DNA from 4 places in the Rhizobium sp. NFACC06-2 genome. Region 2 is predicted to be linked to each of the others. Evidence: predicted binding sites of a transcription regulator. Region 2 holds the regulator's gene; each other region holds the start of a gene.
What was found. The regulator PhoB, encoded in region 2, activates phosphate uptake and scavenging genes when phosphate is short. The targets are predictions, from matches to a motif close to TGTCATNNANCTGTCAT.

Region 1 (7,751 bases), on a different contig from region 2:
TATATCTCGTCATTGCAGCAGCTGATTGCCGGCGCCGACACCAATCTCCTGCCGGATTGGGTGAGCAGCCAGATCGACGCCGTGAAGGAGAATTTTTCCAAGCTTTTGACCGAAGGCGCCGGTTTCATCGGCACGTTGCTGACGCAGATATGGAATTCCGGCAAATCGCTGGTTGATGTCATGTCGCTTCTGGTGGTCACGCCCGTGGTCGCCTTCTATCTGCTGCTCGACTGGGACCGGATGATCGACAAGGTCGATAGCTGGATACCGCGCGACTATGTCCATACCGTCCGCCAGATCGCCCGCGACATGGACAAGACCATTGCCGGTTTCGTGCGCGGGCAGGGGTCGCTCTGCATCATTCTCGGCGTTTATTATGCCGTCGGCCTGTCGCTGGTTGGCTTGAATTTCGGCCTGCTGATCGGCCTTTTTTCAGGCCTCATTAGCTTCATCCCCTATATCGGCTCCATGGTCGGCCTCATCCTCGCCGTTGGCGTCGCCATCGTGCAGTTCTGGCCGGATTACATTTATGTGTTTCTGACGCTCGTCGTGTTCTTCTCCGGCCAGTTCATCGAAGGCAACATCCTGCAGCCGAAGCTTGTTGGCAAAAGCGTCGGCCTGCATCCGGTCTGGCTGATGTTCGCCCTTTTCGCCTTCGGTGCGCTTTTCGGTTTCGTCGGGCTTCTCGTCGCGGTGCCGGCTGCGGCGGCGGTCGGCGTGCTTGTCCGCTTCGCCTTGTCGCGGTATCTTGAAAGCGATCTTTACCACGGGCATGCCGCCAACCTTCCCTGGGACACAAACCCTGCCCTGGAAGAAGGGGAAACGTCCTCCGGCAAGGTTGACTCTCAGAGCTGACGATGACTGACCAAATCAAAACCGACAATGCCCGGTTGAAGGCCGAGCAGCTGCCGCTCGCATTCTCGCACCAGTCCGCTTCCGGCAGGGATGATCTCCTCGTCTCCGCCTCGCTTGCGGCTGCCGTCAGCCTCATCGATGAATGGCCGAACTGGCGCTCGCCCGTCGTCGTGCTGGCCGGGCCGCCGGGTTCGGGAAAATCGCATCTCGCCAATATCTGGAAAAATATCAGCGACGCCCGCGACATTCACCCCCAGACGGGCTCCGATGCCGCGCGTGCGGCCGAAACGGGACCGGTTCTTTTCGAGGACGCCGACCGGCGCGGTTTTGACGAGACCGAACTCTTCCATGTCATCAACAGCGTACGCCAGCACGGCACCACGCTTTTGATGACGAGCCGGCAATGGCCGGCCGCATGGCCGGTGACGCTGCCCGATCTGCGCTCGCGCCTCAAAGCCGTAACGGTGGTGGAAACCGGCGAGCCGGACGAGGGGCTTTTAGCGCAGGTGCTGGTGAAACTCTTCGCCGACCGGCAGCTTTACATGGATGACAAACTCATAGGTTACATCGTCAATAGAATGGAGCGTTCGCTCGATACGGCCCAGACGATCGTGGACCGTATCGACCGGCTGGCGCTTTCGCGTGGAACGAGAATTACACGGCCGCTGGTGGCGGAGGTCCTCAATGCGATGGACAACGCAGCAGGGGGCAGCGGACTGGATGTCGATTGACTGTCACAGTTCCGTCGTCAAACTGTTATACGGGCAAGAAGGACGATCGCGCGATGCAGCAGGATCACGGGACGGAAATCGGTCAGGGGATGGAACAGGGAATGGACGCTATCGCGCAGGAAGACTTCAACAAGGTTCAGCCGGTGACCGAAGGCGAGAGCCTGTGGGACAGCCCGGCGCGTTTCATCAACCGCGAATTCTCCTGGCTCCAGTTCAACCGCCGCGTTCTCGAAGAAACGCTGAACACGGATCATCCGCTGCTGGAGCGGCTGCGTTTCCTCTCCATCTCGGCCGCCAACCTCGATGAATTCTTCATGGTCCGCGTCGCCGGCCTCGAAGGGCAGGTCCGCCAGAAGATCACCGTCAAGACGCCGGACGGCAAGACGCCGGCCGAGCAGCTCGAAGATATTCTGAAGGAAATCGATAATCTGCAGATGGAGCAGCAGGCATCGCTCGCCGTTCTGCAGCAATACCTCGCCAAGGAAGAAATCTTCATCGTGCGCCCCGCCGCACTTTCGGATGCGGACCGCATCTGGCTGGAAACGGAGTTCGAGGAACGCATGTTCCCCGTTCTGACGCCGCTCTCCATCGACCCGGCGCATCCGTTCCCCTTCATTCCCAATCTCGGCTTTTCAATGGGCCTGCAGCTCGACAGCGTCAACGGCCGCGAGCCGATGACGGCGCTCTTGCGCCTGCCGCCCGCGCTCGACCGTTTCGTACGCCTGCCTGACGAAAAGAACGCCATCCGCTACATCACCCTTGAAGATGTGGTCGGCCTGTTCATCCACCGGCTCTATCCCGGCTACACCGTCCGCGGTTCCGGTACGTTCCGCATCATCCGCGACAGCGATATCGAGGTTGAGGAAGAGGCGGAAGATCTGGTCCGTTTCTTCGAGAGCGCGCTGAAGCGCCGCCGCCGCGGTTCGGTCATCCGCATCGAGACCGACAGCGAAATGCCGCAGTCGCTGCGCCAGTTCGTGGTGCATGAGCTTGGCGTGCCTGATAATCGTGTTGCCGTTCTGCCCGGCCTTCTCGCGCTCAACACCATCTCGGAAATCGTCCGCGCGCCGCGCGACGACCTGAAATTCGAACCATACAACGCCCGTTTCCCCGAGCGCGTGCGCGAACATGCCGGCGATTGCCTCGCCGCCATCCGCGAAAAGGACATGGTGGTTCACCACCCCTATGAAAGCTTCGACGTGGTCGTGCAGTTCCTGCTGCAGGCCGCGCGCGATCCCGAAGTGCTCGCCATCAAGCAGACGCTTTACCGCACCTCCAATGACAGCCCGATCGTTCGTGCGCTGATCGATGCGGCCGAAGCCGGTAAATCCGTCACCGCGCTGGTCGAGCTGAAGGCGCGTTTCGACGAAGAGGCGAATATCCGCTGGGCGCGCGATCTGGAGCGCGCCGGCGTGCAGGTCGTCTTCGGCTTCATCGAACTCAAGACCCACGCCAAGATGTCGATGGTTGTGCGCCGCGAGGACGGCAAGCTCAGAACCTATTGCCATCTCGGCACCGGCAACTATCACCCGATTACCGCCAAGATCTATACGGACCTGTCCTTCTTCACCTGCAACCCGAAGATCGCCCATGACATGGCAAATATCTTCAACTTCATCACGGGTTACGGCGAACCGGAAGAGGGCATGAAGCTGGCCGTTTCGCCCTATACGCTGCGCGCCCGCATCGTGAAGCACATCAACGAAGAGATCGAACATGCCAAGCGCGGCGCGCCGGCGGCGATCTGGATGAAGATGAATTCGCTGGTCGATCCTGAAATCATCGATACGCTGTACCGCGCCAGTGCGGCGGGCGTGGAGGTCGATCTCGTCGTGCGCGGCATCTGCTGCCTGCGCCCGCAGGTGCCCGGTCTGTCGGATAATATCCGCGTCAAATCCATCGTCGGGCGCTTCCTTGAACACAGCCGCATCTTCTGCTTCGGCAATGGTTTCGGCCTGCCGTCGGACAAGGCGCTGGTCTATATCGGCTCGGCCGACATGATGCCGCGCAACCTTGATCGGCGTGTGGAAACGCTGGTTCCGCTCACCAATCCCACCGTGCATGAGCAGGTTCTTTCACAGATTATGCTGGGCAATCTCATTGACAACCAGCAGAGCTACGAGATACTTGCGGACGGAACGTCGAGGCGCATCGAGGTGCGTAAAGGCGAAGAACCGTTCAACGCGCAGCACTATTTCATGACCAATCCCAGCCTTTCCGGACGTGGTGAAGCCTTGAAATCCAGTGCGCCCAAATTGATTGCCGGGTTGATTTCGTCCCGCAAGAAACAGGCTGAATGACTCGATCAGAAGCACAGGGGCGGCTGACCGGCCTTGCCCCCGTTTCCGTCATAGATATTGGTTCGAACTCCGTTCGTCTCGTCGTATATGAAGGTCTTTCCCGCGCGCCTGCGGTGCTGTTCAATGAAAAGGTCCTGTGCGGCCTTGGCAAGGGACTGGCGCTGACGGGCCGCATGCATGAGGAAGGCGTTAGCCGGGCGCTGATGGCGCTTCGGCGTTTCCATGTCCTTTCCGAGCAGGCGCAGGCGCAGAAGCTTTATGTGCTGGCGACGGCTGCGGCGCGTGAGGCGGAAAACGGCCCGGATTTCATCCGCGAGGCCGAAGCCATTCTCGGCTGCGAGATCGAGGTTCTGTCAGGCGAAAAGGAAGCGCTTTATTCCGCCTATGGCGTGATCAGCGGTTTCCATGATCCAGACGGCATTGCCGGCGATTTGGGCGGCGGTTCGCTCGAACTCATCGACATCAAGGGCAAGAGTTGCGGCGAGGGCATCACCCTGCCGCTCGGCGGCCTGCGGCTGTCGGAGCAGTCGGACGGCTCGCTGGAAAAAGCGGCGACGATTGCCAGAAAACACGTCAAATCCTTCGCCAAGCTTCTGGCGGCAGGTGAGGGGCGCACCTTTTACGCGGTGGGCGGCACCTGGCGAAACATCGCCAAGCTGCATATGGAGATATCGGGCTATCCGCTGCATATGATGCAGGGCTATGAATTGCCGCTGGAGGAAATGCTGAATTTTCTCGAGGAGGTCATCGTCTCCCGGGATAGCAAGGATCCGGCCTGGCAGGCGGTCTCCAAGAACCGCCGCTCGCTTCTGCCCTTCGGCGCCATCGCCATGCGCGAAGTTCTGAAAATGATGAAGCCGGCCAGGATCGCCTTCTCGGCGCAGGGCGTGCGCGAAGGTTATCTCTATTCGCTGTTGACGGAAGAAGAGCGGGATTCCGACCCGCTGCTGGTTGCAGCCGATGAACTTGCCATTCTGCGTGCCCGCTCGCCGGAACATGCGCGCGAACTGGCGGACTGGAGTGGCCGCACCTTCCCGGTCTTCGGCGTTGACGAGACCGAAGAGGAGAGCCGTTACCGGCAGGCGGCCTGCCTTCTCGCCGATATCAGCTGGCGCGCCCATCCCGATTATCGCGGATTGCAGGCGCTCAACATCATCGCCCATTCCTCCTTCGTGGCGATCACCCATCCCGGCCGCGCCTATATTGCGCTCGCCAATTATTATCGCTTCGAAGGTCTGAACGACAACGGCACCACACAGCCGCTCGCCGCCATGGCGGGTGACCGGTTGCAGGAACTCGGTAAATTGCTCGGCGGCCTGCTGCGCGTCGTCTATCTCTTCTCGGCCTCGATGCCGGGCGTCGTCGACCACCTCAAATTCCGCAAATCCAGCAATCCCGATCTCGATCTGGAATTCGTCGTGCCGCACGATTATTGCGATTTCGCCGGCGAGCGGCTGGACGGGCGTTTGCAGCAACTGGCGAAGCTGACGGGCAAGCGGCTGGCATTCGTGTTCGAATAACGAACGGCGCGTCTCTGTTTCGCGACAGGACGGTTCTTGCGTCCGCTAGGACCAGCGCTCGCAAAAGGCTTCTATGTCGCTCGACTGAAAATCGGAAAGCCGTGCCATGATCGTTTCGAATGGCCAGTCCCACCATGCGATTGATGCAAGCTTTTCCGCGATGGGCCGCGAAAATCGTTCGCGAATGATCTTTGCGGGAACGCCGCCGACGATGGTGTAGGGCGGCACGTCTCTGGTGACGACCGCGCCGGCGGCGAGCACTGCCCCGTCTCCAACCGTGACACCCGGCAAGACGATAACGCCGTGACCGATCCAGACATCGTGACCGATGACGGCGCGTTCCTCCCTGCGCCGGTCGAAAAAGGCGTCATCGCGCACGGCATCCGCAGAATAATATTCAGGGCAATAGCTGAAACGGTGCATGGATGGCCGGTCCATCGGATGGTTCGGAGCGCCTATCCTGACCTCTGCGGCGATGGCGCAGAATTTTCCGATCGTTGCATCGCCCACCATGCAACGGGGGCCAAGATAGGAGTAATTGCCAAGTTCCGCATTGTGCAGGGAGGTGTCAGCCAGAATTTCGCAGCATTCGCCGATATTGGAATCTCTTATGCTCGCCGTTGCATGGATGACGGTCTCTGCGATTTTCGGGCGCTTGATCTGTGCGGTCGAATCCATTCCAGCCTCCGGATTTGCGCCTGCTTAACCGGCGATGATGAAGGTGCTGTGACGTGGAATGGCCAAAGGGATCCGGCCGGGCCGGGCATCTTTTCTAAAACGCAGATCGCGCGCGATGCCGCGTGACACGAAATCCTGTCTTCACGCGGAATGTATCACTTGCCGGGGACATCCGCCGCGGCAGGCGTTTTCTTCCAGTAGTGGTCGGAAATGTTTTGCGCGTTCCGAATGATGTGGCCGGCGATTTCGGGGTCTCCGCCCTTGAAGGTTTTCGGGTCCGCCCCGCATAACATCAGGAAGAGCTGCTGATGGGCGACAGCGGCAAAATAGTCGCGGGGCGGTGGCTGCATGTCTGAATCGACGGCCCGGAATTCCTCAGTGACCTCTTTGCTGGCACGTTCGAGCGCTGCGTGAATGGTGGCCATCATCGCCGCTTCCGTGCGCTCCAATATGGCCTGTACCTGCCGTTCCGCCGGTGTCAGGACCGGGCAACTTTCACTCATCGAATATCTCTCCAGCCGGTGCAACCATTCCACCTGGCGATATTATCGCAAGGATTGTGTCTGCTTTGCGGGAAAGATTGACATCGTGGTCTTGAAACGCAACACACTTGGCTGGCCACCGTGCCGCGATGCGCTTTTGCTAACGGCTCAGCCGTGCCCGAGCGCCTTGCGGATGCAGGCGCTGAGATAGGCATATTGCAGCGGCGTTATCGTCGCCATGGCTTCCGTGCGGCTGGCAAGCCTGTCCTGATAGCCGACCGGAATATCGAACTGGCTGAAGGTGAAATCCCAGCGGGTGCCTTCGACGATATTGTAAAAATGGTCGGCACCGCTGACAGCGGTTTTGGCAAGCTCTCCGCCGAAAATATCCTGTACCACCAGCGCGGTGACGCTGCCTTGGCCCTTGGCGGGGTTTTCGCGCGACCAGAGGCCGCTCGTCTCGCCCGACCAGCTTTTCTTCAGGGCGTAATAAAGTCTTTCTGCATGGTCCTGCATGAAACGTCTTCTTTTCCGCTAGCTCTGGAAAATCGGAACGGAGCGCCATGCAGACATTTGTGTCTGCCGGGCGCTCCGGCCGGATCATTCGCGGCCGTCAAAGCAAGTGACAGCAGCCTTGGTCTTATTTCGCCTCAAGCAGGTCCTTGACCTCCAGCAGGACGAATTCGTTGTCGTCAGCCTTGTCCAGCGCACGGCCGGCGGAGAAGGGCAGGTTGTTGTCGTTGCCGACGACGATATGGGTGGCATCGACGCGGTCGACATTCTCGATGGTGACGAAAGGCATGTCGTAATAGCCGTTACCGCCGCCCTGACGCTTCTTGTTCTCCGGGTCGGAAATCTTCATCAGGTCGATGTAGCCGATCTTGCGGGCGGCCTTGCCGACATTGGCGTCGTTGAATTCGATCTTGTAGATGCGCTTCAGCTTGGCAGGGCGGGCGAAGCAGTCCGCAGCCGGAGCCTTGGGGTCGGCGCAGGCCTTGTCGGCCGTGCCGGCGCCGTTGTCGCGCTCAATGACGAGCGCGGTGGTGTCATTTAGCATGTTGAAGTCGCCGATTGCCTCGCCGCCTTCCGCCAGCGGATAAAGCCAGCTGCGGCCGGTCCACGCCTTCTTGGCGGTGTCGAGTTCGATGATGCGCAGCGCGGTCGCGCCGTCTTCGGTTTTTTCCA
Region 2 (7,751 bases):
ATATCCCGGGTTCCAAGCACGGCACCCGCGAAGTCTTCGAAGAGAAGATCATGGCTGACGGCTGCAAGGAAGCCAAGGCGACCGACGCCATCAAGGCACTGGTCCCTGACGCCAAGCAGGCTGCTGCCAAGTGCATTGCAGTCCGCAAGGACGGCGCTGCAGTCGACATCGACGGCGACTACACCGAAACGCTTGCTCGTATCGACGCCAACAAGACCGGTCTCGGCGTTTTCGGCCTCGCTTTCTATGAAAACAACGCTGACCGTCTGAAGGTCGCGACCGTTTCGGGCGTCGTTCCGTCCACCGAAACCGTTGCCAGCGGCAAGTACCCGGTTTCCCGCCCGCTGTTCTTCTACGTGAAGAAGGCTCACCTGGGCGTTATCCCGGGCCTTAAGGAATATGTCGAGTTCTTCGTTTCCGACGAGATGATCGGCCCGGATTCCCCGCTCGCCAACTACGGCCTGGTTGCTGCTCCGGACGCAGAGCGCGAAGAAATCCGCTCGAAGTTCTCGGCCGGCTCCACGATGTAATGAAGAAAGAGGGGTGCGGCTTTGCCGTGCCCCTCATTCGGCTTCGCTTGGGCCGTCGTCCGCGGTTGACAGTTCCTACTCATCGCCATCCACATGATTGTCGATGGATTACAGATGGATAGGATGTATCAACCTTGACGCTTGCCAGACTATGATACAGTCAGGCGGCAGGCATCATGGGATGGTCCAGCGGTCTCGTTTTGATGACTTTTTGATTTGCCCGATATCGCACCGTGCTCTTGAGGCACGCCGAGGGAACTCTAATGAACACATCGATCCTTTTGCTGATACTGGCGCTCATCGGCATCGGCAGCTATCTGCTCGGCAGCCGCCGTGCCGTTGCCCTGTCTGGCGGTCGCCCCTCCAGCATGCATTCCCGTGCTGGTTATCACGGTTCCTACGCGGTCGTCTGGGCGGTGCTGCCCGCGGCGTTCATTCTCTGTGCCTGGCTCATTGTCAGCCCATTGCTCGTCACTTCGGCGGTGCGCAGTAGTTTCCCCGAGGATGTCCGGGCGCAATCCGAAGCGCAGCAGAGCCTGACCTACGGTATGGTGACCTCCATCGCCCGTGGCCTCCAGCGGCTGACACCGGAGGAAACCGCGCAGGTCGAGGCCGATACGGCTGCGGTCCGGCCGCTTCTGGCATCGAAGGGTGTTGCAATCGCCGGCGATCCCGAGCGGTTCATGGTCGATGCCGCCCACACGCTCAACAGCATGACCTCCACCAGCCGTATCGCGATGATCGCCGTTGTGCTGCTGGCCGCGCTCGGCGGCGGCGCCTATGCGCTGCGTGCAATCGCGCCGCGTTTCCGGGCGCGCAACCAGGTCGAGAAAGTCATTCTCGCGGCCCTGCTCGTCGCCTCGTCCATCGCCATCCTCACGACCATCGGCATCGTCCTTTCGATGCTGACCGAGGCGATCCAGTTCTTCACCATGGTTCCGGCGCACCAGTTCTTTTTCGGAACGGTCTGGGATCCGCGTTTTGCGGCGGCAGGCGCCACCGACTCCTCCGGCCAGTTCGGCCTGATCCCGCTGCTCGCCGGCACGCTTTATATCGGCTTTGTCGCCATGCTGGTTGCGGTTCCGGTCGGTCTCTTCTCGGCGATCTACATGGCGGAATATGCCTCGCCGCGCTTCCGCTCCATGGCAAAGCCGCTGCTTGAAGTGCTCGCCGGCATTCCCACCATCGTCTACGGCTTCTTCGCGCTCACGACGGTCGGTCCTTTCCTCAGAGACATTTCCACGCAGATCAACGGTCTGGCGACGGGCAACTACGCCAACTTCATCCAGGCGCAGAGCGTCATCACCGCCGGCTTCGTCATGGGCATCATGCTCATTCCCTATGTGTCGTCGCTGTCGGATGACATCATCACCGCTGTGCCGCGCTCGCTGCGTGACGGTTCGCTCGGTCTTGGCGCCACGCGCTCCGAGACGATCAAGAGGGTCATTATTCCGGCCGCTCTTCCCGGCATCGTCGGCGCCGTACTGATGACGGCTTCGCGCGCCATCGGCGAGACCATGATCGTGGTTCTTGCGGCCGGTGTTGCTGCCCGCCTGCAGCTCAATCCCTTCGAACCCATGACCACGGTGACGGTCAAGATCGTCAGCCAGCTCACCGGCGACCTTGAATTCACCTCGCCGCAGACGCTGGTTGCCTTTGCACTCGGCATCACGCTTTTCGCCATCACGCTTTGCCTGAATATCTACGCGCTTTATATCGTGCGCAAATACCGGGAGCAATATGAATGACCGACATCGTTTCTCCCGCAGCCGGCGCGAGCGCCGTTAACAAGGCCACGCGCCGTGATATCGGCATCAAGCGCCGCTATGCCGCCGAACGCCGCTTCCGTGCCTACGGCATGGCAGCGATTTCCTTCGGCCTCATCTTTCTCTTCCTGCTGCTTTTCTCGGTGGTTTCCAAGGGTTACACCGCCTTCCAGCAGACGATGATCACCGTTCCGGTCGAATTCTCGGAACAGATCATCGATCCGAAAAATGAGCGGGCCACAAATCCCACAAAGCTGATGACGGCCAATTATCCCGTCATCGCCCGCGATGCTGTCGCCAAGGTCCTTGGCGTTGCGCCGACGGACCGCGCCGGTCTTCGCGCCGTCAACCTCTTGATCTCGGACAGCGTACGCACGCAGCTTCGCGATATCGTCGTCGCCGATCCCGCCGTCATCGGCACCACGCGCACTGTCACGCTGCTGGCGTCTGGCGACGTCGACAGCGCCTTCAAGGGCCAGGTCGACCTGACGGCGGATGAAGCCAATCGCCGTATCTCGAACCAGCAACTCGGCTGGATGAACCAGCTCGCCGAAAGTGGCCAGCTCGGCAAACATTTCAATACCGGCATCTTCGTCAACGGCGCGTCGAGCCGTCCGGAAGCGGCGGGTGTGGGTGTGGCGCTGATTGGCTCCTTCTACATGATGCTGATCGTGCTGGTGCTGTCATTGCCGATTGGCGTTGCGGCCTCCATCTATCTCGAGGAATTCGCCCCGAAGAACCGTCTGACGGATCTTATCGAGGTGAATATCAACAATCTCGCGGCCGTTCCTTCGATTGTCTACGGTCTGCTCGGCCTCTCGGTCTTCATCAACTTCATGGGCTTTCCGCGCTCGGCCTCGCTGGTCGGCGGCCTCGTCCTGACGCTGATGACGCTGCCGACGATCATCATCGCGACGCGCGCAGCCCTGAAAGCCGTGCCGCCGTCTATCCGCGCCGCAGCCCTCGGCCTCGGTGCTTCCAAGATGCAGACGATCTTCCACCATGTGCTGCCGCTCGCCATGCCTGGCATTCTGACCGGCACCATCATCGGTCTCGCCCACGCGCTGGGCGAAACGGCGCCGCTGCTCTTGATCGGCATGGTGGCATTCGTTGCGAATTATCCGACAACGCCGATGGATCCGTCCACGGCCCTGCCGGTGCAGATTTACATGTGGGCGAACGAAGCCGAGCGCGCCTTTGTCGAAAGGACATCCGGCGCTATCATCATCCTGCTTCTGTTCCTCATCGTCATGAATGTTGGCGCAATCCTGTTGCGTCGCCGCTTCGAACGGCGCTGGTAGAGGGAGCTTGAGCAATGAACATGTTGTCGGAAGCAGCAGTTGAAAAGGCGCTGGACAAGAAAATGAATGAAGTCTCATACAAGATGATCGGCAAGGACGTTTCGGTTTATTACGGCGAAAAGCGCGCGCTTTACGACGTGAACCTCAACGTTCGGGAAAATACGGTGACCGCGCTTATCGGCCCGTCCGGCTGCGGCAAATCCACCTTCCTGCGTACCCTGAATCGTATGAACGACACGATCGACGGTTGCCGGGTCACCGGCAAGATCACGCTCGACACCGACGATATCTACGACCAGGCGATTGACGTCGTGGAATTGCGCGCCCGCGTCGGCATGGTGTTCCAGAAGCCGAACCCCTTCCCGAAGTCGATCTATGAAAACATTTCCTATGGTCCGCGCATCCATGGTCTCGCCCGCAACAAGGCGGATATGGACCAGATCGTCGAGCAGAGCTTGCAGAAGGCGGGTCTCTGGAACGAGGTTAAGGATCGTCTGCACGAATCCGGCACCGGTCTTTCCGGCGGTCAGCAGCAGCGTCTGTGCATCGCACGCGCCGTTGCCGTCAGCCCGGAAGTGATCCTGATGGACGAGCCCTGCTCGGCTCTCGACCCTATCGCGACCGCAAAGGTCGAAGAATTGATCCACGAGCTGCGCACCAATTACACCATCGTCATCGTCACGCACTCCATGCAGCAGGCGGCGCGTGTTTCCCAGCGCACGGCCATGTTCCATCTTGGTCATCTTGTCGAGGAAAACGAAACCGACAAGATGTTCACCAATCCGGACGACCAGCGCACGCAGGATTACATCATGGGCCGCTTCGGCTGATCCCGGCCGGTGCTTTATCGAAACCGAACAAGACTGGTGCTTCTGCCGTGCCCGCTTCCGGGTACGCGCATGCAGGCCAAGCCGGAGGACTAGACCATGACACAGACAACGACCCATTCGCACATCGTTTCCGTTTATGACGATGAATTGAAGTTTTTGACGCGCCGCATCGCCGAAATGGGCGGTCTTGCGGAGCAGATGTGCGCCGATGCCGTGCGTGCGCTCGTCAATTCCGATGCCGCGCTCGCCCAGAAGGTCATTTCCGACGATGCGATCCTCGACCACGCCGAGCGCGAGATCGGCGACAAGGCCATCGTCACCATCGCCAAACGCCAGCCGATGGCGGCAGACCTTCGCGAAATCATCGGCACCCTGCGTATTGCAGCTGACCTTGAGCGCGTCGGCGACCTTGGCAAGAACACCGCCAAGCGCGTCATCGCCGTTGCCGGCACCGGCGTGCCGCGCAAGCTCGCCCGTGGCATCGAGCACCTGTCGGAACTGGCGCTGGTGCAGCTCAAGGAAGTGCTGGACGTCTATTCCACGCGTTCCGCCGAGAAGGCCAATGCCATTCGCGAGCGCGACGAAGAAATCGACGCCATGTACACGTCGCTCTTCCGTGAGCTTCTGACCTACATGATGGAAGATCCGCGCAACATCACCACCTGCACGCATCTTCTGTTCTGCGCCAAGAACATCGAGCGTATCGGCGACCACGCCACCAATATCGCCGAGACGATCTATTACATGACCACCGGCAGCCAGCCGGAAGGCGAGCGTCCGAAGGACGACAGTTCCAACACCCTCGGTTCGGTGACCGAGTAACAGACAGGCAGCGGCTTGCGGAGTTAGTATATGGTGCCCAAGATTGCAGTTGTGGAAGACGAGGAAGCGCTGAGCGTCCTGCTTCGTTACAATCTCGAGGCTGAGGGATATGACGTCGACACGATACCCCGTGGAGACGAGGCAGAAATCAGGCTGCAGGAACGTATTCCGGACCTCCTTATCCTGGATTGGATGCTTCCCGGCGTTTCCGGTATCGAACTGTGCCGTCGGCTCAGGATGCGGCCGGAAACCGAGCGCCTGCCCATCATCATGCTGACGGCGCGCGGCGAAGAAAGCGAACGGGTTCGCGGTCTTGCCACCGGCGCCGACGATTATGTCGTCAAGCCGTTCTCGACCCCGGAACTCATGGCCCGCGTCAAGGCCATGCTGCGCCGCGCCCGCCCCGAGGTTCTGTCTTCGGTGCTGAAATGCGGCGATATCGAACTGGATCGTGAGACCCATCGCGTTCACCGCAAGAGCCGCGAAGTGCGCCTCGGCCCGACGGAATTCCGCTTGCTGGAATTCCTGATGACCTCTCCCGGCCGGGTGTTTTCCCGCTCGCAATTGCTGGATGGCGTCTGGGGTCACGATATCTATGTGGATGAGCGCACCGTCGACGTGCATGTCGGACGTCTGCGCAAGGCGCTCAATTTTTCCCACATGCAGGATGTCATCCGCACCGTGCGTGGCGCCGGATATTCAATGGAAGCCTGAGAAAACCGAAACCAATGGTTTCACTCGGGGTAAATTCCCTAAAAATCAGAAGGCCCGAGACCGGAACGGTGTCGGGCCTTTCGATTTTGAACCTTCCGCACGTGCGTATCCTCGTTCTTTTGAAGGTGACAGACGGTCTGCTGAAAGCCGGATTGCGCGGTGAAACCTGACAGTAGGAAGGCGCGGCACGTCGCCGACGAATTCAGAGCATTTGCCGCAAGGGCCTATCGCGGTTTTTGCATCCGGAGAATGCGCAAGAACAGGGATGGGGAGCGCCTCTTAAACAACGCGGGCTCCGCGTCTGAACCACTTTGGATTCCGCCATAAAAAAACGGGCCCGAAGGCCCGTAGTTTTTGAGTGTCGAATGCGTGCCGCAACACTCAAGCCTTGCGACGCTCGCTTACCGGCTGGTAGGCAAGCTTTGCATGGAACTTGCAATAGGGCGAAGATTCCAGTGCTTCACAACCGCAGAAATGGAAATCATCCTTCAGCGGATCGCCGACCGGCCACTTGCAGGTGCGCTCCGTCAGTTCCGTCAGCGTCAGGCGGCGGGAAATCGGTGTCACGACATTTTTGGAGGGAACGTAATCGAGAACTTCGGCGGTCTCGATATCGATCTCCTCGTGCAGCGCCGTTGCCGCGCTCGAGCGGTTCAAGGCGCGTGCAGGTGCTGCGCTGACGCGGGTCGCGAAATTTGTCGCGCGCGGGGCAGGGGCAGCGGTGCGCTTGGGCGCGGAACGCGCCGAAGTAACCGGGCCGCCGGCCTTCACGCGTCCCGGCAGGTTGAGGCGATGGACCTTGCCGATGACGGCATTGCGGCTCACACCGCCCAGCTGTGCTGCTATCTGGCTGGCGCTAAGCCCCTCGGACCACAATTTCTTGAGTTTTTCGACCCGTTCGTCTGTCCAGTTCATGCCGCTTCTCCGCTCGTCGCGTATAATGTCGGCAGAATCCCTCTCCGTCTCGCGGGCGTGCCGCGAGCGTGGTTTCTGCCTGATTTTTGGTGACTAGTTCCGCCGCAATGCAGTCTAGTAATTAGCGATTAACCTAGTGCCACGCAGACTCCGTGGCAAGAGTCGCGGGAATCATCTCGAATCGATTTTCCGGTTTTCCCCAACTTGCTGGCGAGTTGAGTCTGAAAGGCAACACCTTGGGCCTCATTCGCCGCCGCCTACTAGGGCTTGAGAAGCCCGGGAAACGCGGACTTTTGTTGACATCGGCAGGCGAAGTGACAATAGTGCCCCTGCCGCCGCGAGGCGGCATTTTTGATTTTCAGGCAAGGGATAACCCCGAAAGCCTATTGACAACCGTCTGACAGCGCATCCGCGCAAGGAGTGATACAGCCATGGCCGAAGCCGCCGCGCCATTGTTCGATACGTTTGCAAGAGCCCCCCTGCGCTTCGAGCGAGGCGAGGGCGTCTGGCTGTTCACGGAAAGCGGCGAACGATATCTGGATTTTGCAGCCGGCGTCGCGGTCAACTCGCTGGGCCACGCCCATCCGCACCTCGTTGAGGCGATCAAGACCCAGGCCGAGAAGGTCTGGCACGTCTCGAACCTTTATGAAGTGCCGGGCCAGGAAAAGCTTGCAAAGCGCCTGACGGAAGCGACATTCGCAGACAAGGTCTTCTTCACCAATTCCGGCGCGGAAGCGCTGGAATGCGCGATCAAGACCGCGCGCCGTTATCATTATTCCAAGGGGCATCCGGAAAAGTTCCGGATTATTACTTTCGAAGGCGCCTTCCATGGCCGCACGCTGGCGACGATTGCCGCCGGCGGCCAGCAGAAAT
Region 3 (7,751 bases), on a different contig from region 2:
TCGGCGCACCCATCAGCACGCTCATGCCGGCGCTGTGCGAGGCTTTTGCGGCCTCTACGCTGGTGGGGAATTCCGCCAGTTTCACGCCGTGGCCGATAGCCTCGCCGACATGCGCTTCGGTGGCGTCGTCATGGCTTGCGACGGTGATGCCGCGCTCGGCGCAGCGGGCGGCCAGATAATCGCGGTGCTTGGCGGAATATTCCGCCGACGCCGCCTGCCGGCGCCGCACGAACTCGGCGAAAGCCTCGTCGCTCAGCCCACGCTTCTTCTGGTAATAGAAGATATATTGATCCATCGACTGGAACTGGCGCTGCCCCGGGGAGTGGTCCATCAGGGAAATCAGCCGCACGCGCGGATCGGTTTCGAAGTCTTCGAAATGGTCCAGCACATCCGAGGAGGCGACTTCACAGCGCAGATGCAGCAGGTGATCCGAACGAAGGCGGTTCTGATCCGCCGCGGCCTCGATGGCGTCAGCCATTTCGCGCATTTCACCCTTCTTGAAGCCGCCGTCCTCATCCGAACCAAGCCGGAGGCAGTCGAATACCGTGGTGATGCCGGAGGCGGCCACCTGGGCGTCATGGGCCTGAATGGCGGCGATCTTGTCCCAGATCACGCCGGGGCGCGGCGAATAATGCTGCTCAAGATGGTCGGTATGCAGTTCCACCAGACCCGGGATCAAATAATCACCTTCCAGGTCTTCGCCGGTTTTGGAGGCACCTTCGCTGATATCGTCGATCTTGCCGTCGCGGATCAGGACGGAGCCCAGAATAATATCGTCTTCCAGAACGATACGGGCATTGGAAAGGGCGTGCTCGGTCATGGGTTCGCATCTTTCTTTGGTGGCTGGCCAAGGGGGTGCCAGCTATGAACGGTAAAGGGCGCGCCGCGCGTTTCTTCGATGAACAAGGCGAGGCCGGAAATGCTGAGGGGTCGATCGGTGAATTCGGAAAACCGCGCCGAAAGCACCTTGTGCATGGCGGGCTGCTCGCTCTCGTCGATGCGGCCGGTCAGCGTCATATGAAAACGGAAATCATCCATGACATGCGGATAACCCCAGAGCGACAGATTTTGCCGCTGGCTCTCCGTCAACATCTGTGGCCGCCGGCGGGCAATATCGGTCTCCGACAGGGGCGCGCGAAACCGGTCGAAATGATCGACGATCTCGGCGGCAAAATCCTGCAGCGGCTGATAGGTGCGGTCCGGGACCAGTGCAAAAAAGGGCCCGAGTGCACCGACGACCACGCGCGGAATTTCGAAAGTGGACTGGCTGGCCGCGAAATCTTCGAAGGCCGTGAGCAGCTCCGCTTCGCTGTATTTTTCGGCAAGCTCGAAAGGAGCCTTCAGGGTCGCGTGGAAACCGTAACGGCGCGGCTCCTCCGTCATCTCGGCATAGTCGTCGTGGTCGTCATGCAGCGTGCCGGAAAATGCGTTGCGGCCAAGCCAGCGTGACGCCGCCTCCGTCAGCGGGTGATCTTTAGCCGGAGAAAAATAGATGGCATAGCGCACGGCAAGCACTCTTCAGTGTCATGGGAGACCAGGGATGAGAAGCTATTTGGCGTGACTCGCCAGCTTCCCGCAAGGTCAGGAGTGCGAGGTAATTGGTTTCCGTGACAGAATGATGATGCCGAGGGAGAAAAGCGCATTGGAAATGCGGCAAGCTTCCTAATCTGCTGAAGACACAGGCGGAGATGATGAAGGGATACGACCGGCATAAATCGGGACTGCGCGGGTGTCTGGCGGAGATGACGAACATCGTTACGAGGTTCGTCATTCCATCCCTTCAGACCTAGTGTTGTGTTTTGCCGATCAGGCGTGAACGCAGCGAATTGGAGATGTGGTCGAACAGGAAAACGACGAAGAGAATAAGCAGGACCATATAGGCGACCTTGTCCCAGTCGGCATTGGTGCCCATCGCCTCCAGCAGTTTCAGACCGATGCCGCCAGCGCCCACCGCGCCGATGATGGTGGCGGAGCGGGTGTTGCTTTCCCAGAAATAGAGTGACTGCGAAATGAAGACCGGCAGGACCTGCGGCAGCACACCGAAGCGGTTGACCGCAATCGGGGAAGCGCCGACCGATTTGACACCCTCGCGCTGCTTGTCGTCGACATTTTCCAGCGCCTCGGCATAGACCTTGCCGAGCGCTCCGGTATCGGTGAAGAAGATCGCGGCAATGCCGGGGATCGGTCCGGGCCCGAAGCTGCGGGTGAAGAACAGCGCCCAGATCAGCATGTCGATGGAACGCAGGAAGTCGAATAGCCGCTTCATGCCCCAGTTCGCAGCCTTGTTGGCGGTGATGTTGCGCGCGGCGATGAAGGCGAGCGGCAGGGCGACGAGCGTGCCGAACAGGGTGCCCACAAAGGCCATGACCAGCGTCTGCATCAGCTTCGAAAGAATATCGGCATGTTGCCAGACGCTGTTGTCGAGGAAATCATCCACAATGTGGCCGATATTGGAGCGCTCGGGATCCAGCCTTTCTCCCCACAGCGCGAGAGCGGCGAGTTCGCCATAGCCCTTGCCCCAGAATTCCGATTTGGTGTCGAACAGGAAATTCGCCCATCCGAGGAAACGACGCTGGACATAGACCTGGCTGGTGCGGATTTCCGCCTGACCGGCAAAACCAAAATGCACGAGAACCTTGTTGCCGTCCTGCTGGATTTCCTGCGGCACATCGTCGGATGCCCGGGCCTGTTCTCCGTTGATGATGACGGGATAATTCTTGCCGTCGACATAGACATCCACGCGGGTCGGGGTCACGTCGAGGCGGTTTTCCATGCCCGCATAAACGACGCTGTAGCCGCCACCCGACAGGGGCTGCAGCCAGTCGATCTTTGCATCGACCGGATATTGCCCGCGGCTGGACCATTGCGGCTCCACCTTGCCGTCTTCGAAACGCAGGCGCGGCTGGGCACGCCAGGAATACCAGTCCTGAATATAGCTCGAGGCACGATCCCACCGGCCCTGCATGAAGGCCGGGCCGACATTGAAGAAGAAAAAGCAGCCGATCAGATAGACGGTGACGGCGAGAAGGCCGACGAGCAGACCATATCGCTGCATGAAACCGCGATTGAACACGTGCGGATGCGCGGCCGTCAGCCTCTCGCGGTCGGCGGTGTTGAGAATGAAGCTGGACGACATCAGGCCGCTCCCCGTCCGAATTCGAAGGATTGATGGCCGATCAGCCTGCGGCGCAGCCAGCCGGAAAACTGGTCGACGGCGATGATGGTAATCAGCAGAAGGATGATGATGGCATAGGTCTTCGACGCATGATCGTTACCGATCGACAGGCGGAAGACCTCGCCGATACCGCCGCCGCCCACGGCACCGATGATGGTGGAGGCGCGCACGTTGATTTCGGCGCGCAGCAGCGCGTAAGAGACGAAATTGGGCAGAACCTGCGGCACGATGGCGAAGCGCACTCGTTCCAGCCAGTTGGCGCCAGCGGCGCGCAGGCCTTCATCCGGCTTCATGTCGGCATTTTCCACCACTTCGAAGAACAGCTTGCCCAAAGCACCGATCGTGTGGACAGAAATCGCGATGATCGCGGCGATAGGGCCGATGGATAGAATGGCGGTCAACAGCCCGGCGACGACGATTTCGGGAAAAGCGCGCAGCACTTCCATGACCCGGCGCACGACCCAGCGCACGATCCCGGCACCCACGAGATTGGTGGAGGCAAAAAAGCACAGCACGAAGGCAAAACTGGTGCCGATGATTGTCGAAACCAGCGCGATGTTGAGCGTGATGATCAGCTGATAGATGAAATGCGGGATGTAGAAGCTGTCAGTGATGTAAACACGATCCGCGACGTAATTATATTTCAGCGAACCGTCCGCATAGGGCGACGGCAGGTCGAACATCGCCCGGAAAATTTCAAGCGGGCTGTCCGGCACGAAGGTTTTCATGAAGTCGAAGAAATAGGGCAGGCGCTCGAAGAATTTACCAGAATTGGCCGCGTTGGCAAAATTCAGGGAAGCGGCGAGGATGACGAGGAAGATCACAAGCGAAATAACGGTATAGATCCGTCTTGTCGCAAGCTGCTGTTGATAATGACGCATCACCGTCTGGGACGATGCGCTCAATCCCTTGGGGGAGAGGGTGCCATGATGCAGTGTGGTCGCCATGCCGCTTTTCCTTTATTGGCAAAAGCGGCGGCGCCGCAAGGCACCGCCGCTTCCGGGTATGATCGCAGGATCAGCCGCCGATAACGGACTTACGTGCGTCGATGATCGTCTGGTAGAAGGACGGATCGACCTTGATGTAGGCGGTGTTCTTGCCCTGGGTGAAACCCTGGAAGCAGGCGAGGTCCTTCTTCGGCAGTTCCATGAAGAAGTCTTCGACCTTCTGCTTCATCGCGTCGCCGAGCTTGTTGGTGACCATCAGCGGGCCGTTCGGGATCAGCGGCGACTTCCAGACTTCGACGATATCGTCCATGTCGAGGTTGCCCTTCTTGACCATCTGGTAGAGGTTGCCGGCGGTGTAGCCTTCTTCCCACTTGCCGACGCCCGAACCGAAGGTGGTGCCGACGTCGAACTTCTTGTCGAGAACGGCGAGAACGAGGTTCTCATGGCCGCCGCCGAAGCCGGTTTCGGAGAAGTATTCCTTGACCGGAACACCGGTTTCCTTCGGGATAGCCACGTTCGGAACGAGGAAGCCGGAGGTGGAGTCAGGGTCGGCAAAACCGATCTTCTTACCCTTGGCATCCTTCAGCGTCTTGATACCGCTGTCCTTGCGGGCAACCATGATCGTGTAATAACCGGTCGAACCATCAGCACCGGCCGTTGTGAGGATCGGGTCGACGGCCTTCGGATCGGCAAGAGCGATCTTGGCGTAGGAGGACGCGCCCATGGAAGCGATGTCGATGGTGCCGCCGAGAAGGCCCTGGATGACGCCGTTATAGTCCGGCGACGGGAAAACCTGAACTTCGGCAACGCCGGTCGCGGCCTTGAGGCCATCGGCAACGCACTTGGTGTTGCGGATCTGGTCGGCTTCGTTTTCGGAGCCGTCGAGACCGATGCGCAGAACCTTGACGTCCTGAGCCATGGCGGAACCGGCCAGAACGCCAAGCGCGACTGCCGAAAGAAGGACTTTCTTCAACATGGACTTTCTCCTGTTTCCCGGCGAGCCGGAGTTTGTTGTGAAGTATCGGCCCTTGACGCGGGCGCAAACGATGCTGAGCGGTTCCTCAGAGCCCGGCGAGAGCGAGCGGTTCGGGGCCGGCAGATTGCTGCACCGGACGCGCGGGAAGCTGCGCGCCGGGAATATTGATGCTGGTCGAGGTCATGGTCTCGTCGATGCCCGAGCCTTGAGAATCGGTTCCGTAAATCTCCGTGACGGCCGCAGCCGTCAGCTCCGCCGGCGTTCCATCGAAGACGACGCGGCCCTGAGACATGCCGATGATGCGTTCGCAATAATTGCGTGCCGTATCCAGCGTATGCAGGTTGGTAATAACGGTAATGCCCTCGCGTTCATTGATGTCGCGCAGCGCGTCCATCACGATCTTGGCGTTCAGCGGGTCGAGGGAAGCGATAGGCTCGTCGGCCAGAACCATCTTCGGAGACTGCATCAGGGCGCGGGCGATGGCGACGCGCTGCTGCTGACCGCCGGAAAGCGTGCCGGCCGCCTGCATGGCCACATGTTCGATGCCAAGCCTTTCCAGGGCGGCGATGGCCATCAGGCGCTCGTCATTGGTGAAGATATTGAACAGGCTGAGCGCCGTCGAGCGATGATTGAGGCGGCCGAGCATGACATTGGTGAGCACATCGAGACGCGGCACCAGATTGAACTGCTGGAAAATCATGGCGCAGTCGCGCTGCCAGCTACGAAGCGCCGCGCCCTTCAGCGCCGAAACTTCCGTGTCGTTGAAATGGATGGAACCCGAGGACGGATCGACGAGGCGGTTGATCATGCGCAGCAGCGTCGATTTTCCCGCACCCGAGCGTCCGATCACGCCGACCATCTGGCCCTGCGGAATTTCGACATTCACGGAATCGACCGCAGTGTGGTTGCCGAAACGGCGCGTGACTTGCTTCAGGTGAAAGCTCATTTCCCCGTCCAATCTTCTTTTTGACGGGGTTCGGCGTAACAGCGGTGCGTGAAGTGTGGATGTCAGTTTGATGAATAAAATATTACAGATTTCAAGGATCTCGCGTCCGCCTGTTTGCCGACAAAGCTTTCGGGAGGAATCTTGGACCGTTCAAATCCGCGTGTCTTTTGTGATCGCATAAACAAAAATCCCGGGGGTGCCCCGGGATTTGCAGGTGTTCGGCAGAGGGAGATTTCATCCGCCATATTTCGCGACGAAATCCTCGGCGTCCAGATTACGGAAATCGTCGAGAGCGACGCGCAATGTCGCGTGGTCCCAGTCCCACCACTTCAGATTATCCATTTGCCGGCCCAGTTCCGCCGGGAAGCGCTCCCGGATCAGCCGGGCGGGCACGCCGCCGACGATGGTATAGGGCGCGACATCTTTTGAGACGACTGCACCCGCCCCGATCACCGCGCCATTTCCGACCGTGACGCCGGGCAGGATCGTCGCACCATGGCCGATCCACACATCATGGCCGATGATCACGCGCTTGGCGCGGCGCGCGGCGAAGAAGTCCGTCTCATCCTCCGCATCGTCCCAATAGCTGTGGGCACGATAGGTGAAGTGATGCAGCGTCGCCCGTTGCATCGGGTGATTGGTGGCGTTGATGCGGACGGAAGCGGCGATGTTGACGAATTTGCCGATGGTGGCGCACCAGATCGCACCATCCTGCATGACATAGGAGTAGTCGCCCATCTCGACTTCCTCGATGCGGCAGCGTTCCGAAATTTCGGTATAGCGGCCAATCGAGGAATTGCTGACACGGGCGGTCTCATGGATGACGGGTTCCAGGCCGACCTTGACGCTCATGCCGCTGCCTTTCTGGGAGAAAACTGTGAGACGTCCAGAATGCGGTCGGCGACGGCTTCCCGCACCTCCTCGTCATGGAAAATGCCGAGCAGTGCCGTGCCCTTCTGTTTTTTCTCGACGATCATATCGACGACGACACGCCGGTTAAGGGCGTCCAGCGAGGCTGTCGGCTCGTCCAGAAGCAGGATCGCATGGTCGGTGATGAAACCGCGCGCGATATTCACACGCTGCTGCTCGCCGCCCGAAAAGGTCGCCGGCGGAAGCGACCATAGTTCCCGTGGCAGGTTGAGTTTCGAAAGCAGCATGGCTGCATGTTCGCGGGCTTCATCGGCGGTAACCTTGCGCGCCAGAAGCGGTTCTGCGACGACATCTATGGCAGCGACACGCGGCACGGTGCGCAGGAACTGGCTGACATAACCGATGGTGCGGTGACGGATATCGAGGATCGTGCGCGGGGAGGCGTTGCCGATATCGACGACCTGGCCCTCATGACGGACGAGAATCTGCCCGCTGTCGATGGCATAGTTGCCATAGAGCATTTTCAGGATCGAGCTTTTGCCGATGCCGGACGGGCCGCCGAGCACGACACATTCGCCGCCGCAAACGGAGAAATTGACATCGCGCACAACGGGCAATTCGATACCGTCGCGAAGATGCATGGTGAAGCTTTTGAAGACTTCCGAAACGATAAGAGGCGTCGGCATGGCATCAAACCTGCAGAATAGAGGAAACAAGCAATTGCGTGTAGGGCTCGCGCGGGTCGTCCAGCACCCGGTCGGTCAGACCATGTTCGATGACATCGCCGCCCTTCATCACCATCATGCGATGGGAAAGCAGCCGCGCCACCGCCAGATC
Region 4 (7,751 bases), on a different contig from region 2:
TTCCAGGTCGAAGATGATGAACAGGATCGACACCAGATAAAAGCGGATATCGAATTTCATGCGGGCATCGTCGAAGGCGTTGAAACCGCACTCGAAAGCAGAAAGCTTTTCCGGGTCCGGCGCCTTGTAAGCGACAGCGAACGGCGCAATGAGAAGCGCCAGGCCGATGACGAGAGCGATACCGATGAATATTGCGATCGGAATGTAGGAACTGAGGAGTTCAGTCATGGTCTCTTCCCTGCCCGGCCGGGTGCCGGGCCTGCCTTTGTGACCTTAAGTCTCAAAGAGCGGACAATATGTTGCAACGCCAAAGTCGTTAGCGCAGCCGCGCTCTCTCTGCAAGAGTTTAGGCACCATTTCAAGACACCTGCCGCATTGATTGGCAACAATATTGCCGGAATTGACGCAAATTTGGGCCACAATTCCGGCCTAAGCCACTCAAATACAATAATAATCGATTGAACGACGCAACCGCAAAAAAGTCACACGAATTTTACGTCCGGATGGCGGTGAAGTGACGATATTCGGGAATCGAAACTTGACTAAAAAATGCAGGAAAAACCGCGTTTAAAAAGCCCGGAATCAGGCGCTGGAATCGTCAATAGACGAGCACGCAAATCGCGCGTCGATCTGTTTTTGAGGAGACATTTCAGGAGAGAGAAATGGCGCGAGTGACGGGGCTCGAACCCGCGACCTCCGGCGTGACAGGCCGGCACTCTAACCGACTGAGCTACACCCGCGCACCACAGACATTCATCTGCGTTTCCCGAGGGACAGGATGGCGCGAGTGACGGGGCTCGAACCCGCGACCTCCGGCGTGACAGGCCGGCACTCTAACCGACTGAGCTACACCCGCATCTCCTGACGACAGGAACCAGTCCCGCCGCTCGAACCAGCCTCGGCTGTTCGATGAGCGGCTAACTACGGCGTTCGTGCAGGGGTGTCAAGCAGGTTTCACGACAAAAGAATAAGCTTCTTCATTTTGATCGGAAAAAACCGAAAGGCCTTGGAACGCGATTGCGGCAAACGCCCTGTTTTGCGGGCTTTTCCCAACGAAAACAGAAAACTTGTCCACAGCCGCAGGCTTCCGTAACGGGATTTCCACATGACCATCACGGCGTCCTCGGGTCCTGTTTCGGGCAAAAAGCCCGCAGTTCCCGGCTTTTTGCCCGCGCCCCCCCGGCGACAGAAAATTCTCTCGGCAAAAAAAACAAAAAAACTTCACAAAAGCCCTTGCGGTTTTTTTCCGATCCGCATACATCACGGCCACCGACGCGGCGGACATGATCCGCAAGACGCGAAGGGCGATTAGCTCAGTTGGTAGAGCGCCTCGTTTACACCGAGGATGTCGGGAGTTCGAGTCTCTCATCGCCCACCATTTTTCCCGAAGATTTAAATATCACCCTTGAAACCGAGACACGTTGTGTGTGCTTTCGCGATGCGATAAGCCCTCCAGTATTCGGAATCCCCCTGCCCTCACTACGGTCGGTAGAGCGTCGTCATGATTCCCAACCGCTGGAATCGCTTTTCTCCAGTTACGCCATGCCAAATCGGCACTGGTGTTCCAAATTCCGACAACTTGACCACCCCCTGTATCACCCCGCAACATACCGGAAAATAAGGAAGATTCAGACTTTCTAAAGAGATTTCAGGCATTGTTTGCGCACCGTTTCATGATGAACGGTTGAACTGATGGATGAAACCATGTCGATCGACGCGTTTGTAACACTCGCGCTTATTGCGCTGCCTGTTTATATTTTTTTCCGCTGGGTCCAGCAGGACTCGGAAAAACAAGATACTCCCAAAAGCAAGAATTCCCTGGGGCGGTGATCCGTTACGATCGATCCGCAGCATTTTCCCGGATGGCTCCGGACGAATCCTTCACAATCCGATATCGAAGCGGCAATGCCGATTTTAACGGCTTGCATCGTCAGGCATCGTGCAAGATCGGGAAACCTGGCCAAGAGGCCCCTCGCCGTATAGAAAAGCCGGGCATAGCCCGGCTTTTCTCATTTGCGGCGCCAGTCGGCTCGATCAGTTGATCGCCTTCATATTGACGGTGAAGAACAGCGTTTCGCCGGAAGAATCGTCCACGCCGTCATTGTCGGTCACGGCATAGGCCGTTCCCGCCCTGTCGAAGGTGAAGCCTTCCAGCTTGTCGACGACGTAACCATTGGTCTGGGCCTTGAGATCGGGCAGGAAGTCATGGGCTTCCTGCTTGGCCACCAGCGGCAGGTCGCCGCCGATCTTGCCAGGCTTCAGGTCCGCGATTGCAACACGGTAGAGCTTCTTGATCTTGGCCTTGTCGCCGATCTGGTTGTCGCGCTCAACGATATAGACATAGTCGCCCTGCGCGGCGATTTCGGAGAGGCCGACCCAGCCTGCCTCGGTCTTGTCGAGCGGATAACGGACGGCGCCCCACTCCTTGGACTTCGGATTGTAGGAGACGAGCTTGACGAAGCCCTTTTCGTCCGTGCCCCATTCACGCTGCACAGCCATCCACAGCGTCGCGTCGTCGCCCTTGCCGATCATTGTCACGCCTTCGAAACCGAAGCGGGTGTCGCCGGCGAGAAGTTCCTTCGGCAATGCGATCTCAGCCTTTATCTCGCCCTTGGCGTTGACGTTATAGAGCGCGTGCGGAACGAGCTTGGCGCTGTCGCCTTCAGAAGCCAGCCAGAAACCGCCCTTGCCGTCCAGCGTGATGCCTTCGATGTCGAGCTTCTGGGCGGCGATGCCGTCACGCTTGACGCGCAGCACGCTGGTGATGGTGGCGGGCTTTTTCGTCGCATCGATGGTGAAGATCGACGGCTGGTTGCCATAGACCGAGTCGGAGACGGCATAGAGAATTCCGGGCTTTTCGGCATCGCCGACCAGACCCGAAAGAGCGCCCCAGCCGATCGGTGCACCATCGACGGTGGCGGAAACGAGCTGCGGATAGGCTGCTTCACCTTCACCGCGTTCATAGAGCATGACATGCGAGCGCACGCCGCCGTCTTCGATCAGATCGACCTCATTGGCCGTGGCAAGCAGGTTGCGCGACGGGATGGCGACAGCGCCCTCCGGCGAAACGCCCGAAGGCAGGAGCTGCGTCAGTTCCGGCTCCTTGCCGGTGTCCTTGTAGACAGCGACGACAGAGGCGCGCTCGGACAACACGAAGAAATATTTCTGGTCGCCGAAGGTCGCAGCTTCCAGACCTTCCGGCTCGATGCCCTTGGCCTTCGAGCGCTTTTCCGGATAGTGGCCGATGGCCGCAACCGCGTGTTCGAGCGAGGCGCCGGATTCGTAGACGAGCTTGCCGGTCTTGTCGAAGATGGTGAAGCCACGCGAACCGCCCTGCCAGTCGCCCTCATTGGCGATGACGATACGGTCATTGTCCAGCCACTTCACGGCGTCCGGCTCGCGCTTGCGGCCTTCCTGCTTGTCGGTGAACTTCAACTGGCCGTCGGTCTTCGTATCGATGCCTTCAAGATCGACCTTGCCGGCGGAGAAATGCGTCTTCACCGTGCCGGTCTTGCCGTCGAGAATGACGATATGATTGTTTTCCTGAAGCGTCAGCGCGATCTCGCCATTGGCGTTGATCGACACGAATTCCGGCTCCGGATCCTCAGGGGAAATTTCGGCAAGGCCGGTGAGTTCGATCTTCTTCAGCGTCGCGCAATCGGCAACGCCGTCTTTAAGGCCGACAGTCACCAGATAACCGGCTGGCATCTGCGGCAGGGCACCTTCGTTTACCTCTTCATCGCGCTCGTTTTCGATGGCGATGGCGGCGAAGGTCTTGTCCGGAGAAACGGCGACGGAATCGGGCTGGCCGCCGAGATCACAGCTTGCTTCGATCTTCTTGGTAGCAATATCGACCGTCACCAGCTTGCCAGAGGGCTTGGCGCGATTTTCCGACGTATTGACGCCGGCCAGAACCTTGAGGCCTGCGACAGCAACGGAGGTCGGCTCGCCTTCGAGCAGCAGCGCGCCGCCGGCCTTGGGAGCCTTGGCGTCGGTGATGTCGATGAAACCGATGCCGCCAAGCGGGCTGTCCGAATATATCAACGTCTTGCCGTCTTCGCTGGCGGTTATGATTTCAGCCGAGGTGACGGACTTGGCGTCCTTGTCCGCGGGAAGGTTTTTCGCCACCGGGAAAGATGCGATGCGGTTGAAAACCGGCTCGGCCGAAGCCGGGATGGCTGCGGACGTGAGCAGCGCGGCGGTCAAAGCCATTTGAGAAAATCGGAACGCCATTTTAATCCCCCTTGGGTCCAAAAATACCCCAAGGCTTCTGCGTTACAGACATGACAGTGGCATGACACTTCCTGACCGATGAATCAAAAAGCCCGGCCTGGAAGGCCGGGCTTTCGTGTTTATGCCCACATTCCGCGTCGAAAAACGCCGTGTGTCCGGATGGAAGCTACACAGGCGCTTCCCTGCTTTCATTCACATCTTGACCGGGAAAACCCGGCCTGTCCGAAAAGAGTTTTTCGAAACACCGCCCGCTTTTGGCGGCGATGTGACGGCGTCAGGGCGTCAAAACATGTTTCCTCGTGAACCTGAAAAGCTGCCCGCCCGCCGCCGGGCGTTGCAGCTTTCCGGAAACCTTACGAGTTGACGGCGTCCTTCAGGCCCTTGCCTGCGGAAAACTTCGGTACGTTGCGAGCCGGGATATCGACTTCAGCACCCGTGGAAGGGTTACGGCCCTTGGAGGCTTCACGACGGCTGACGGAGAAGCTGCCGAAGCCGGCCAGGCGAATGTCGCCACCGTTCTTCAGTTCGCTCTGTACAGTTTCGAATACAGCATCAACAGCGGAAGCAGCATCTGCCTTCGTGAGACCAGCCTTTTCGGCAACAGCAGAGACGAGCTCGTTCTTGTTCATGTTTCCACCCCTTTCAATGGTTTGAAACGACTCAAATTAAGCCGGCGCAGAATACGTTCGCATCCGCGCGCAGCAACCCAAAAGCGCTGGAATCGCCTGAAAAACAAGGGGTCTGCGTTTTTTTTCACAAAAAAGGCCGACATTTCTGCCGGCCTTCCACATATTAGTGCCAAATTCGCATCACTTGTGCGCAGCTTTACGCCACATGCGCCTTCCGACACCTAACACATTGAATCTATGCAGCAGCCGTCGCGAAAGGCGATTCCCGCCCCTCGCGACGATGCATTATCAATGCGCGATGGTCTGGCTGCCGTCGTCGACGCCTTCGACGGTTGCTATCACCGGCGTCTCGATGCTGCCGTCCCACTCGATGGGCTCCGGCTGGCGGATAAGGGCGTGCTTGATGACCTCGCCCATGCGCGACACCGGGATGATTTCCATCTCGTTCTTCACATTGTCCGGAATCTCCGCCAGATCCTTGGCGTTTTCTTCCGGGATCAGCACCTTCTTGATGCCGCCGCGAAGGGCCGCAAGCAGCTTTTCCTTCAGGCCGCCGATCGGCAGCACGCGACCGCGAAGCGTGATCTCGCCCGTCATCGCGACATCCTTCGAGACCGGAATGCCGGTCATGATGGAGACGATGGCGGTCGCCATGGCAACGCCGGCGGACGGTCCGTCCTTCGGGGTCGCACCTTCCGGAACGTGCACGTGGATGTCGCTCTTGTCGAAGCGCGGCGGCTCGATGCCGAAATCCACGGCGCGCGAACGGACATAGGATGCCGCCGCCGAAATGGATTCCTTCATCACTTCCTTGAGGTTGCCGGTCACCGTCATACGGCCCTTGCCCGGCATCATCACGCCTTCGATGGTGAGCAGCTCACCGCCGACTTCCGTCCAGGCAAGACCCGTAACGACGCCGACCTGATCCTCGCGCTCGGCCTCGCCATGGCGGAACCGCGGAACGCCCAGATAATCCGGCACGTTGGCAGCGGTGACTTCCACGGACTTGACCTTGCCCTTGATGATCTCGGTGACAGCCTTGCGCGCCAGCTTCATCAGCTCGCGTTCGAAGCTGCGCACGCCCGCCTCGCGGGTGTACTGCTGGATGACGACCATCAGGGCGTCATCGGTAACCGAGAACTCTTCCGGACGCAGGGCATGTTCCTTGATCGCCTTCGGCAACAGGTGACGCTTTGCGATTTCGCGCTTTTCGTCTTCCGTGTAACCGGCGATGCGGATCACTTCCATGCGGTCCATCAGCGGGCCGGGAATGTTCAGCGTGTTAGCCGTTGTCACGAACATCACGTCGGACAGGTCGTATTCCACTTCAAGGTAATGGTCCATGAAGGTGGAGTTCTGTTCCGGATCGAGCACCTCGAGCAGAGCCGACGACGGATCGCCACGGAAATCCATGCCCATCTTGTCGATTTCGTCGAGCAGGAAGAGCGGGTTCGCCTTCTTGGCCTTCTTCATCGACTGGACGATCTTGCCCGGCATGGAGCCGATATAGGTACGGCGGTGACCGCGGATTTCCGCTTCGTCACGAACGCCACCCAGCGCCATGCGCACATATTCGCGGCCGGTCGCCTTGGCGATCGACTTGGCGAGCGAGGTCTTGCCGACGCCGGGCGGGCCGACGAGGCAGAGGATCGGGCCACGGATTTTCGTCGCACGGGCCTGCACGGCCAGATATTCGACGATACGCTCCTTGACCTTATCCAGACCGAAGTGGTCCTGATCCAGGATCTTCTCGGCATTGTTGAGGTCCGCCTTGATCTTGGACTTCTTGCCCCACGGCAGACCGAGCAGCCAGTCGAGATAGTTGCGCACGACGGTCGCTTCCGCGGACATCGGGCTCATCTGGCGCAGCTTCTTCATTTCCGCTTCGGCCTTTTCCTTGGCCTCCTTGGAAAGCTTGGTCTTGGCGATGCGCTCTTCCAGCTCGGCCATCTCGTCACGGCCGTCCTCGCCGTCGCCGAGCTCCTTCTGGATCGCCTTCATCTGCTCGTTCAGGTAATATTCGCGCTGGGTCTTCTCCATCTGTCGCTTGACGCGCGAGCGGATGCGCTTTTCGACCTGGAGCACGGAAATTTCGCCTTCCATGAAGCCGAGCGCCTTTTCAAGCCGCTGCTTCACGCTGACGGTTTCCAGCATTTCCTGCTTTTCGGTGATCTTGATAGACAGGTGCGAAGCGACCGTATCGGCAAGCTTCGAATAATCGTCGATCTGGCCGGCGGCGCCGACAACCTCGGGCGAAATCTTCTTGTTGAGCTTCACATAGCTCTCGAATTCAGACACGACCGAACGCGACAGCGCCTCGATCTCGACCGGATCTTCGGCAGGCTCCTGCAACGGCGTCGCAGTGGCTTCATAGAAGTCCTCACGGCCGGTGTAGCTGTCGATCTGGGCGCGGCCCTTGCCTTCCACCAGCACCTTCACGGTGCCGTCGGGAAGCTTCAGAAGCTGCAGGACATTGGCGACCGTGCCGACCTTGTGGATGGCCTCCGGGGCCGGATCGTCATCGCTGGCGTTGATCTGGGTGACAAGCATGATCTGCTTGTCCGAACCCATGACTTCCTCGAGCGCACGAATGGATTTTTCCCGCCCGACGAACAGGGGAACGATCATATGCGGGAAAACGACAATGTCGCGCAGGGGAAGTACCGGATAGGTACCGCCAGATGCCGCAGACGTGATGTTCGTCATATCATTTCCTTTCCATGGTCCCTTTCGGGACACTTTGCCGGACAGCTTGGGGCATCCGGCACATTCATTTCTCGAGACTGAAAGTGGAGTTTCGAAACACCGATTTCAAGTCGCCGGAACAGACGGTCCCGCTAAGCGGCAAGACCGTGAAATTCAACAAAACCCAGCGCCGGCTAATACTAC

Region 1: the regulator PhoB is predicted to act here: its motif matches at 6,122-6,138, upstream of F3H58_RS06190 (DapH/DapD/GlmU-related protein).
Region 3: the regulator PhoB is predicted to act here: its motif matches at 6,104-6,120, upstream of phnC (phosphonate ABC transporter ATP-binding protein).
Region 4: the regulator PhoB is predicted to act here: its motif matches at 4,284-4,300, upstream of F3H58_RS05400 (esterase-like activity of phytase family protein).

Annotation. Positions count from the first base shown of each region.
Region 1 is NZ_FMVA01000002.1:362,349-370,099, reverse strand. Features, by position in the region: gene F3H58_RS06210 (AI-2E family transporter) at 1-855, shown strand, start outside; gene hdaA (DnaA regulatory inactivator HdaA) at 858-1,586, shown strand; gene F3H58_RS06200 (RNA degradosome polyphosphate kinase) at 1,583-3,886, shown strand; gene ppx (exopolyphosphatase) at 3,883-5,406, shown strand; gene F3H58_RS06190 (DapH/DapD/GlmU-related protein) at 5,452-6,084, opposite strand; gene F3H58_RS06185 (hypothetical protein) at 6,240-6,587, opposite strand; gene F3H58_RS06180 (YunG family protein) at 6,735-7,082, opposite strand; gene F3H58_RS06175 (esterase-like activity of phytase family protein) at 7,207-7,751, opposite strand, start outside.
Region 2 is NZ_FMVA01000017.1:18,665-26,415, reverse strand. Features, by position in the region: gene F3H58_RS22520 (substrate-binding domain-containing protein) at 1-530, shown strand, start outside; gene pstC (phosphate ABC transporter permease subunit PstC) at 794-2,278, shown strand; gene pstA (phosphate ABC transporter permease PstA) at 2,275-3,597, shown strand; gene pstB (phosphate ABC transporter ATP-binding protein PstB) at 3,612-4,427, shown strand; gene phoU (phosphate signaling complex protein PhoU) at 4,524-5,249, shown strand; gene phoB (phosphate regulon transcriptional regulator PhoB) at 5,280-5,963, shown strand; gene F3H58_RS22490 (GcrA family cell cycle regulator) at 6,345-6,878, opposite strand; gene F3H58_RS22480 (aspartate aminotransferase family protein) at 7,310-7,751, shown strand, end outside.
Region 3 is NZ_FMVA01000008.1:110,135-117,885, forward strand. Features, by position in the region: gene F3H58_RS15205 (alpha-D-ribose 1-methylphosphonate 5-triphosphate diphosphatase) at 1-820, opposite strand, end outside; gene F3H58_RS15210 (DUF1045 domain-containing protein) at 817-1,515, opposite strand; gene phnE (phosphonate ABC transporter, permease protein PhnE) at 1,787-3,136, opposite strand; gene phnE (phosphonate ABC transporter, permease protein PhnE) at 3,136-4,122, opposite strand; gene phnD (phosphonate ABC transporter substrate-binding protein) at 4,193-5,098, opposite strand; gene phnC (phosphonate ABC transporter ATP-binding protein) at 5,184-6,044, opposite strand; gene F3H58_RS15235 (transferase hexapeptide repeat family protein) at 6,279-6,896, opposite strand; gene phnL (phosphonate C-P lyase system protein PhnL) at 6,893-7,600, opposite strand; gene phnK (phosphonate C-P lyase system protein PhnK) at 7,605-7,751, opposite strand, start outside.
Region 4 is NZ_FMVA01000002.1:212,126-219,876, forward strand. Features, by position in the region: gene F3H58_RS05370 (NADH-quinone oxidoreductase subunit A) at 1-228, opposite strand, end outside; tRNA gene F3H58_RS05375 (tRNA-Asp) at 664-740, opposite strand; tRNA gene F3H58_RS05380 (tRNA-Asp) at 780-856, opposite strand; gene F3H58_RS05385 (hypothetical protein) at 944-1,285, opposite strand; tRNA gene F3H58_RS05390 (tRNA-Val) at 1,303-1,378, shown strand; gene F3H58_RS27110 (hypothetical protein) at 1,693-1,830, shown strand; gene F3H58_RS05400 (esterase-like activity of phytase family protein) at 2,035-4,233, opposite strand; gene hupB (DNA-binding protein HupB) at 4,587-4,862, opposite strand; gene lon (endopeptidase La) at 5,151-7,568, opposite strand.